DNA from 2 places in the Cellulosimicrobium sp. MI9406 genome. Region 2 is predicted to be linked to the other one. Evidence: riboswitches for the same ligand, from Rfam matches in the RefSeq annotation. Region 2 holds a riboswitch; the other holds the start of a gene.

Region 1 (3,392 bases), on a different contig from region 2:
CCGTGATGTCGCGCCCGACGATGAGCGCCTGGACCGACTCGGTGCCCTCGTAGGTGTGCAGGGCCTCGATGTCGGCGAAGTGCCGCGCGACGCGGTTCTGGAGCAGGATCCCGTTGCCGCCGAGCAGGTCGCGCGCGCTCGCCGCGACCTCGCGCGCCCCGCGGGTGCACGTGTACTTCGCGAGCGACGCCTGCGGGCCGGTGAGCGTCCCCGCCTCGTCGAGCCGCGTCATCTGCGCGACGAGGAGCTGCAGCTGCGTGATCGTCGAGAGCATCCGGGTGAGGCGCTCCTGCACCATCTGGTTCGCGGCGAGCGGGCGCCCGAACTGGACGCGCTGCTTCGCGTACGCGACCGCGGCCTCGTAGCACGCGACCGCGTGCCCGACGGCGGCCCACGCCACCCCGAGGCGCGTCGCGAAGAGCACGCGCGAGGTGTCCTTGAACGACCGCGCGCCCGGCAGGGCGTTCTCGGCGGGGACGAACACGTCGTCGAGCACGACGTGCGCCTGCCAGATCGCGCGGAGCGACACCTTGCCGGTGATGGTCGTGCCCGTGTAGCCCGGGGTGTCCTGCGGCACGACGAACCCGTGGACCTGACCATCGCCGTCGTCGCCGACGAGGCGCGCCCACACGACCGTGACGTGGCCCGACGACCCGTTGCCGATCCACTTCTTCTCGCCGTTCAGCACGTAGCCCTCGACGCCGTTGCGCGTCTCCTTGCGCGCCGTCGTCTCGAGCGAGACGGAGTCCGAGCCGTGGGTGGGCTCGGTGAGCGCGAACGCGCCGAGGATCTCCCCGCGCGCCATGGGCTCGGCGTACTTCGCCCGCTGCTCGTCGGAGCCGAGCATCTGGATGCTGCGCAGCGCGAGACCGCCCTGGACGCCGCAGATCGTCGCGACGGAGCCGTCGCCGCGCGACATCTCCATGGCGGCGAGGCCTGCCGCGAGCTGGCTCACGTGCGGACGACCGTCGACGTCGACACCGTCGCGCAGCAGGTCGAGCTCGCCCATGCGCTTGACGAGGTCGAACGGGACCTCGGCGCGCTCCCAGTAGTCGTCGATGACGGGGAGCACCTCGTCCTGGACGAACTGCCGGACGCGCTGCAGGTGGGCGCGGTCCTCCTCGGTCGCGTCGGCGAACGCGCCGGCGTAGTCGAGGTCGAGCGGGGTCGCGAGGTCGTAGGTGGGCTCGGTGACGCCGGGCATGATCGGGGTGGTGGGCATCGGTGCTCCCCTGGGAGGGCGGCTGCGGTCGGTCGACCGTCCTCGACGCGGTTGCCCGGGGTGCGGGCCCGGCTTCGGCGGCGGTCCCTCCCATAGTGCAGCGATACCCCGTCTCAGTCAATCGAGACGGGGTATCGGGGTGGGTGGGGCCGGGTGACCGGCGGGTCAGGCGGGCGCGCCCGCCGCCGCATCCGCCTCGGCAGCGGCGGCCGCGCGGCGGTTGACGCGCCACCACACGAAGAACCCGACGAGCGTGAACGCGCCGTAGAACACGTACATGAACGCCGACGCGTAGAAGCCGGCCGAGATCAGCAGCGGCACGCCCACGACGTCGACGGCGACCCAGATGAGCCAGAACTCGACCCAGCCCTTCGCCATGCCGTACGTCGCGAGCAGCGAGCCCATGAAGATCCACGCGTCGGCCCAGACGGGCTCGTACGACTCGAGCGCGCGGAACACCGGGGTCAGCAACGCCGTGCCGCCGACGAGCGCGACGACGAGGAACACGCGCTGGCGCCACGACGCCCAGCGCGGCACGACGGCGACGCCGTGGCTGTCCGCGTCGGCGTCACCGAGCCGCGCCTGGGTCTTGCGCCACTGCACCCACCCGTAGACCGACACGACGACGAACATCACCTGGCGGCCCGCCTGGCCGAGCAGGTTGACGGGGTTGGGCGTCGCGAACACCGCGCCGAGGAACACCGTGAGCAGCAGCAGGTTGCCGACGATGCCCACCGGCCACGCCCACACCTTGCGCCGCATGCCGCCCAGCGCCGACGCCAGGCCGAACCCGTTGCCCACGATCTCGCGCCACAGCAGGTGCTGGTCGCCGATCGTCAGCTGCGCGTCGAACAGCGCGTGGATCAGGTCCATCGGATGTCCTCGTCCTCCCGGGCACGGGCGCTCCGGGGTGAGGGCGGGCGGCGGGACCGGGCCACGAGGGCCCGACGGCGTCGCTCACCACGGCGAGAGCGCGCCCCGTCGCGCGGGCTCGCGAGAGCCCGGCCGAGGACGGCCGCGCCGCACGTGCTTCCTCCCATCCGGACTTTCACCGTCGGTCCTGGAGTTCCACCAGGTCAACCGCGCGTGGGCGCGGGTCGCGGACTGTCACCGCCGGCTCGGAATTGCACCGACCCCGGAGCACGTTCGTGCGTACTGCGTTCTGCAACCGCCGATGCTACTCGTGCATTCCACGCTCGGCGCGAACCGTTCGGCAGCGCGGACGCGGTTCGGCACCCGGAGCGGCATTCGGCGTCTCGTGCTGCCGACCTGCATGCTCCGGTGCCGAAGCGTCGTGCGCTGACCGAGTCCCAGGGCGGGACCGCGGGGTGGCGGGAGGTGGTGCTCAGGCCAGGGCGTCGCGGACGGCGCGCGCGACGTCGTCCGCGACGCCCTGCGCGTCCGCGTCCGCGTCCACCACGGTCACGACGACGCGGCGCGCCGCGGGCACGCCGTCCCCGCTGCGCTCCTGGGCGGCGCCGTCCGGCGCGGCGTACCGGCCGACGGCGGCGCGGCGCAGGTCCGCGAACGCCTCCTCGAGCTGGGGGCGCAGGTCCTGCTCGGGGGAGCGCAGCCACCGGCGCAGGAGCGCGTTGTGCACGGCGACGACGGACGCCGCGAACGCGATGGACGCCGTCGAGCGGCGCTCGTCCGGCGGGAGCGCGTCGCGCAGGTACGCGGTGAACGCGCGCTCGTAGCGGTGGGTCGTGACGAGCTCGCGGTCGCGCAGCGCCGGCACCTGCTGGAGGAGCTGCCAGCGGGCCAGGGACGTCTCGCGCTGCCCGACGTGGTGGTCGAACACCAGCCGCGCCGCGCGGCACACCTCGAGGTACGGGTCGACCGTCGGGTCGGGCGTGAGGTGCCCCTCGGCGTCGGGCACGGGCCGCGTCGCGGCGAGCATGACGACGACCTCGTCGAGCAGGAGCTCGTGGTCCGCGAAGACCACGTCCTCCTTGGACCCGTAGCGGCGGAAGAAGGTGGCGCGGCTGACCTGGGCGGCGTCGGCGATCTCCTCGACGGTCGTCTGCTCGTACCCCTTGCGGGTGAAGAGCTCGATCGCTGCGTCGACGGCCTGGGCATGGGTGCGGCTGCGGACGTCGGTCATGCACCGGACGGTACACCGGTACCCGGCGCTCGCCCGGCCCGGGGACGGTGGTCCCCGGGCGGCGCC
Region 2 (3,392 bases):
CATCAGTCGCCCGAGGATCGTCGCCTCGAGCGTCGTCGGGATCAGCGAGACGCCGAACGTCTCGTCGTCCACGTGCGTCACCGTCAACGACACCCCGCTCACCGCGATCGAGCCCTTCTCCGCCACGTAGCGCGTCAGACCCCCAGGCGCGGAGAGCACCAGGTCGTCCCACCGCTCCCCCGGCGCGCGGCTCACGAGCGTGCCGACGCCGTCCACGTGGCCCTGCACGACATGACCGCCCAGCCGCGCGTCCGCCCGGACGGCCCGCTCCAGGTTCACCGGCGACCCCGCCACGAGGTCACCCAGCGCAGTCCGCCGCAACGACTCCGGCATCACGTCCGCCGTGAACGACCCGTCGCCCCCGAGGCTCGTGACCGTCAGGCACACCCCGTTCACCGCGATCGAGTCACCGAGCGCCGCGTCCGACGCCGCGAGCGGCCCCTCGACCGTGAGCACCGCGTCCTCCCCCGCGCCGCCAGGGAACGCGATCCCCCGGACCCTGCCGATCTCCTCCACGATCCCCGTGAACATCAACCCACCCGTCCTTCCGTGCTCTTCCTGGACACCACCAGCGCGTCGTCCCCGACACGCCTCACCTCCACCGTGCGAAACCGGTGCGCGTCGGCGATCGTCGCCACACCGAACCCGTCCACCGCGCGTCGTCCGCCCCCCAGCAGCACCGGGGCCACGTACGCGTGCAGCTCGTCCACCGCGCCCGCGGCCAGGAACGCCGTCGCCAGCGTCGGACCGCCCTCCACCAGCACGTGCCGCACCTCGCGCTCCGCGAGCCGCTCCAGCACCTCACCGACGTCCCGCGTCAGCACGTGCACCAGCTCGCCACCCTCCCCGTGGACCCGCGCCGTCGGCGGGATCCCCCGCAGGCCCACGACCACCCGCAACGGCTGGTGCTCCGCCAGACGCGCGGCGCTCGCGGCCTCGTGGGACGAGCCGTGGGCGGGCACCCGCGCGGTGAGCTCGGGGTCGTCGGCCAGGAGCGTGCCCGTGCCGACGGCGATCGCGTCCACCTCCGCCCGCACGCGGTGCGCGTGCTCGCGCGCCGCGGGCCCGGTGATCCACCGGCTCGTCCCGTCCGCGGCGGCGACGTAGCCGTCGAGCGTCGTGGCCGTCTTGAGCGTCACGTACGGCGTGCCGCGCCGGACGGCCGCGAGCCACACCCGCAGGAGCTCCTCGCCCTCGGCGGCGCGCAGGCCGCGCACGACGCGGACCCCCGCGGCCCGCAGCCGGTGCGCGCCGCCCGTGGCGACGGGGTTCGGGTCGTCGACGGCGAGCACGACCTCTGCCACGCCCGCGGCGACGAGGGCGTCGGCGCACGGGCCGGTGCGACCGGTGTGGGCGCACGGCTCGAGCGTCACGACCGCCGTCGCGCCGGCGACGTCGACGCCGCGCGCCCGGGCGTCCGCGAGGGCCGCCGCCTCGGCGTGCGGCGTCCCCGCGCCACGGTGCCACCCCTCGGCGAGCACGGGCCGCGGGTGCGGGTCGAGCGAGCCGGGCGCGGCGCCGTCGGGCAGGGTCGCGCCGGGCGGAGGGCCCAGCAGGACGCACCCAACGCGCGGGTTCGGCCCGTGTGCCGGCCCTCGGGCCGCCAGCTCGAGCGCGCGCGTCATCGCGGCGTCGACCGTCAGGGTGCGGGGGTGCTCGCCCATCGTCCTCCTCCCGGGCACGGGCGCTCCGGGGTGAGGGCGGGCGGCGGGTCGAGCCACGAGGGCTCGACGGCGTCGCTCACCACGGCGAGGCCGTCACCGTCCCGGACGGGTGCGCCGGCGGGTCGCCGGAGCACCACGCGCCGAGGCGTGGCCACGCCGCACGTGCTTCCTCCCATCCGGACTTTCACCGTCGGTCCTGGAGTTCCACCAGGTCAACCGCGCGTGGGCGCGGGTCGCGGACTGTCACCGCCGGCTCGGAATTGCACCGACCCCGGAGCACGTTCGTGCGTACTGCGTACTGCAACCGCCGATGTTACTCCGGGTGCGCCCCGCGCGGGTGCGACCGGCACGGGTGCGAGCGGCGGTCCGGCGCGACCTCGCCCGCTCCCGTCGAGGTCGCCGCTCGGGAGCACCGCCTCCCCCCGAGGCGTCGAGCTTCGCCGTCCGACGGCTGGCCTCAACCCCCTTCTCCGTGCTTGGTGGTGAGGTTTTCGCGGTCTCGTAGATGCAAGGTGTGCGCTTGGCACACTATTTCATCTGGAACGAAGAAGGGGCCCGAAGAGGGCCCCTTCTCGTCCTGACGTCAGTGAGCGTGCGCCGACGCCTCCGCCAGCTCGCGCAGCGCCTGGATCTCCTCGGGCACGTTCTCCGCCCCGTAGACCGCCGACCCGGCGACGAAGACGTTCGCCCCCGCGTCCGCGGCTCGCTCGATCGTCGAGCGGGACACTCCCCCGTCGACCTGGATCCACACGTCGAGGCCCGACTCGCTCACGGCTTCGCGCGCCCGCCGGATCTTCGGCAGCGTCCCCTCGATGAAGGACTGCCCGCCGAAGCCCGGCTCGACCGTCATGACGAGGATCATGTCCACCTCGGTCAGCAGGTCCAGGAAGGGCTCCACCGGCGTCGCAGGGCGCAGCGCGACGCCTGCGCGGGCTCCCAGGCGGCGGAGCTCGCGAGCGAGCCGCACAGGGGCAGCAGCGGCCTCGGCGTGGAACGTGACCGACGCCGCGCCCGCCTCCGCGTAGGCCGGCGCCCAGCGGTCAGGGTCCTCGATCATGAGGTGGGCGTCGATCGGGACGGGCGACACCTGCGCCAGGCGCTCGAACACCGGCAGCCCGAGCGTGAGGTTCGGCACGAAGTGGTTGTCCATGACGTCGACGTGCGCGTAGTCCGCCGTGGCGATCGCGTTCAGGTCGCGCTCGAGGTTCGCGAAGTCGGCGGACAGGATGCTCGGTGCGATGAGGGCTGCCATGGGCCCAGCCTAGGGGCGCGTGCCGGAGCCCGGTGCTCGTACCCTCGTCGCGTGAGCGACCTCTCCTCCCCCTCCCCCGGCTCGCCCCCTTCCTCCGTTTGCGGCACGCCGCACCGCCCCGGGCACCCGCACGCCTCCGCGCCCGCCGTGACCGTGCGCCCGGCCACGGTGCACGACCTGCCGCGGGTCGCGGAGATCGCCGCCCCGTTCGTGCGCGACACGTGCGTGACGTTCGAGGAGGAGGTCTGGGACGTCCCGGCGTGGCACCGCAAGCTCGACGACGTCACCGCGCGCGGCCTGCCGTTCCTCGTCGCCGAGGTCGACGCCCCGGGCGGGCCGGGCTCCCCGACCGGCGCCGTCGTCGCGGGCTACGCGTACGCGTCGGCCTGGCGCCCCAAGCCCGCCTACCGGCACACCGCCGAGGACACGATCTACCTCGACCCGGCACACGCCGGGCGCGGGGTGGGCACCGCGCT

What was found. A riboswitch is a leader RNA that binds a small molecule or an ion and turns the genes downstream of it on or off. The one in region 2 is predicted to bind FMN.
Region 1: it holds a riboswitch for FMN, as region 2 does, so the genes downstream of both, pnuC (nicotinamide riboside transporter PnuC) here and ribD (bifunctional diaminohydroxyphosphoribosylaminopyrimidine deaminase/5-amino-6-(5-phosphoribosylamino)uracil reductase RibD) in region 2, are expected to answer to the same signal.

The regions. Positions count from the first base shown of each region.
Region 1 covers NZ_JALIZI010000010.1:42,673-46,064, forward strand. Annotated here, with positions in the region: gene MT994_RS17425 (acyl-CoA dehydrogenase family protein) at 1-1,222, opposite strand, end outside; gene pnuC (nicotinamide riboside transporter PnuC) at 1,388-2,095, opposite strand; FMN riboswitch at 2,245-2,370, opposite strand; gene MT994_RS17435 (TetR/AcrR family transcriptional regulator) at 2,568-3,326, opposite strand.
Region 2 covers NZ_JALIZI010000006.1:210,756-214,147, reverse strand. Annotated here, with positions in the region: gene MT994_RS13005 (riboflavin synthase) at 1-531, opposite strand, end outside; gene ribD (bifunctional diaminohydroxyphosphoribosylaminopyrimidine deaminase/5-amino-6-(5-phosphoribosylamino)uracil reductase RibD) at 531-1,664, opposite strand; FMN riboswitch at 1,823-1,948, opposite strand; gene rpe (ribulose-phosphate 3-epimerase) at 2,248-2,916, opposite strand; gene MT994_RS12990 (N-acetyltransferase family protein) at 2,968-3,392, shown strand, end outside.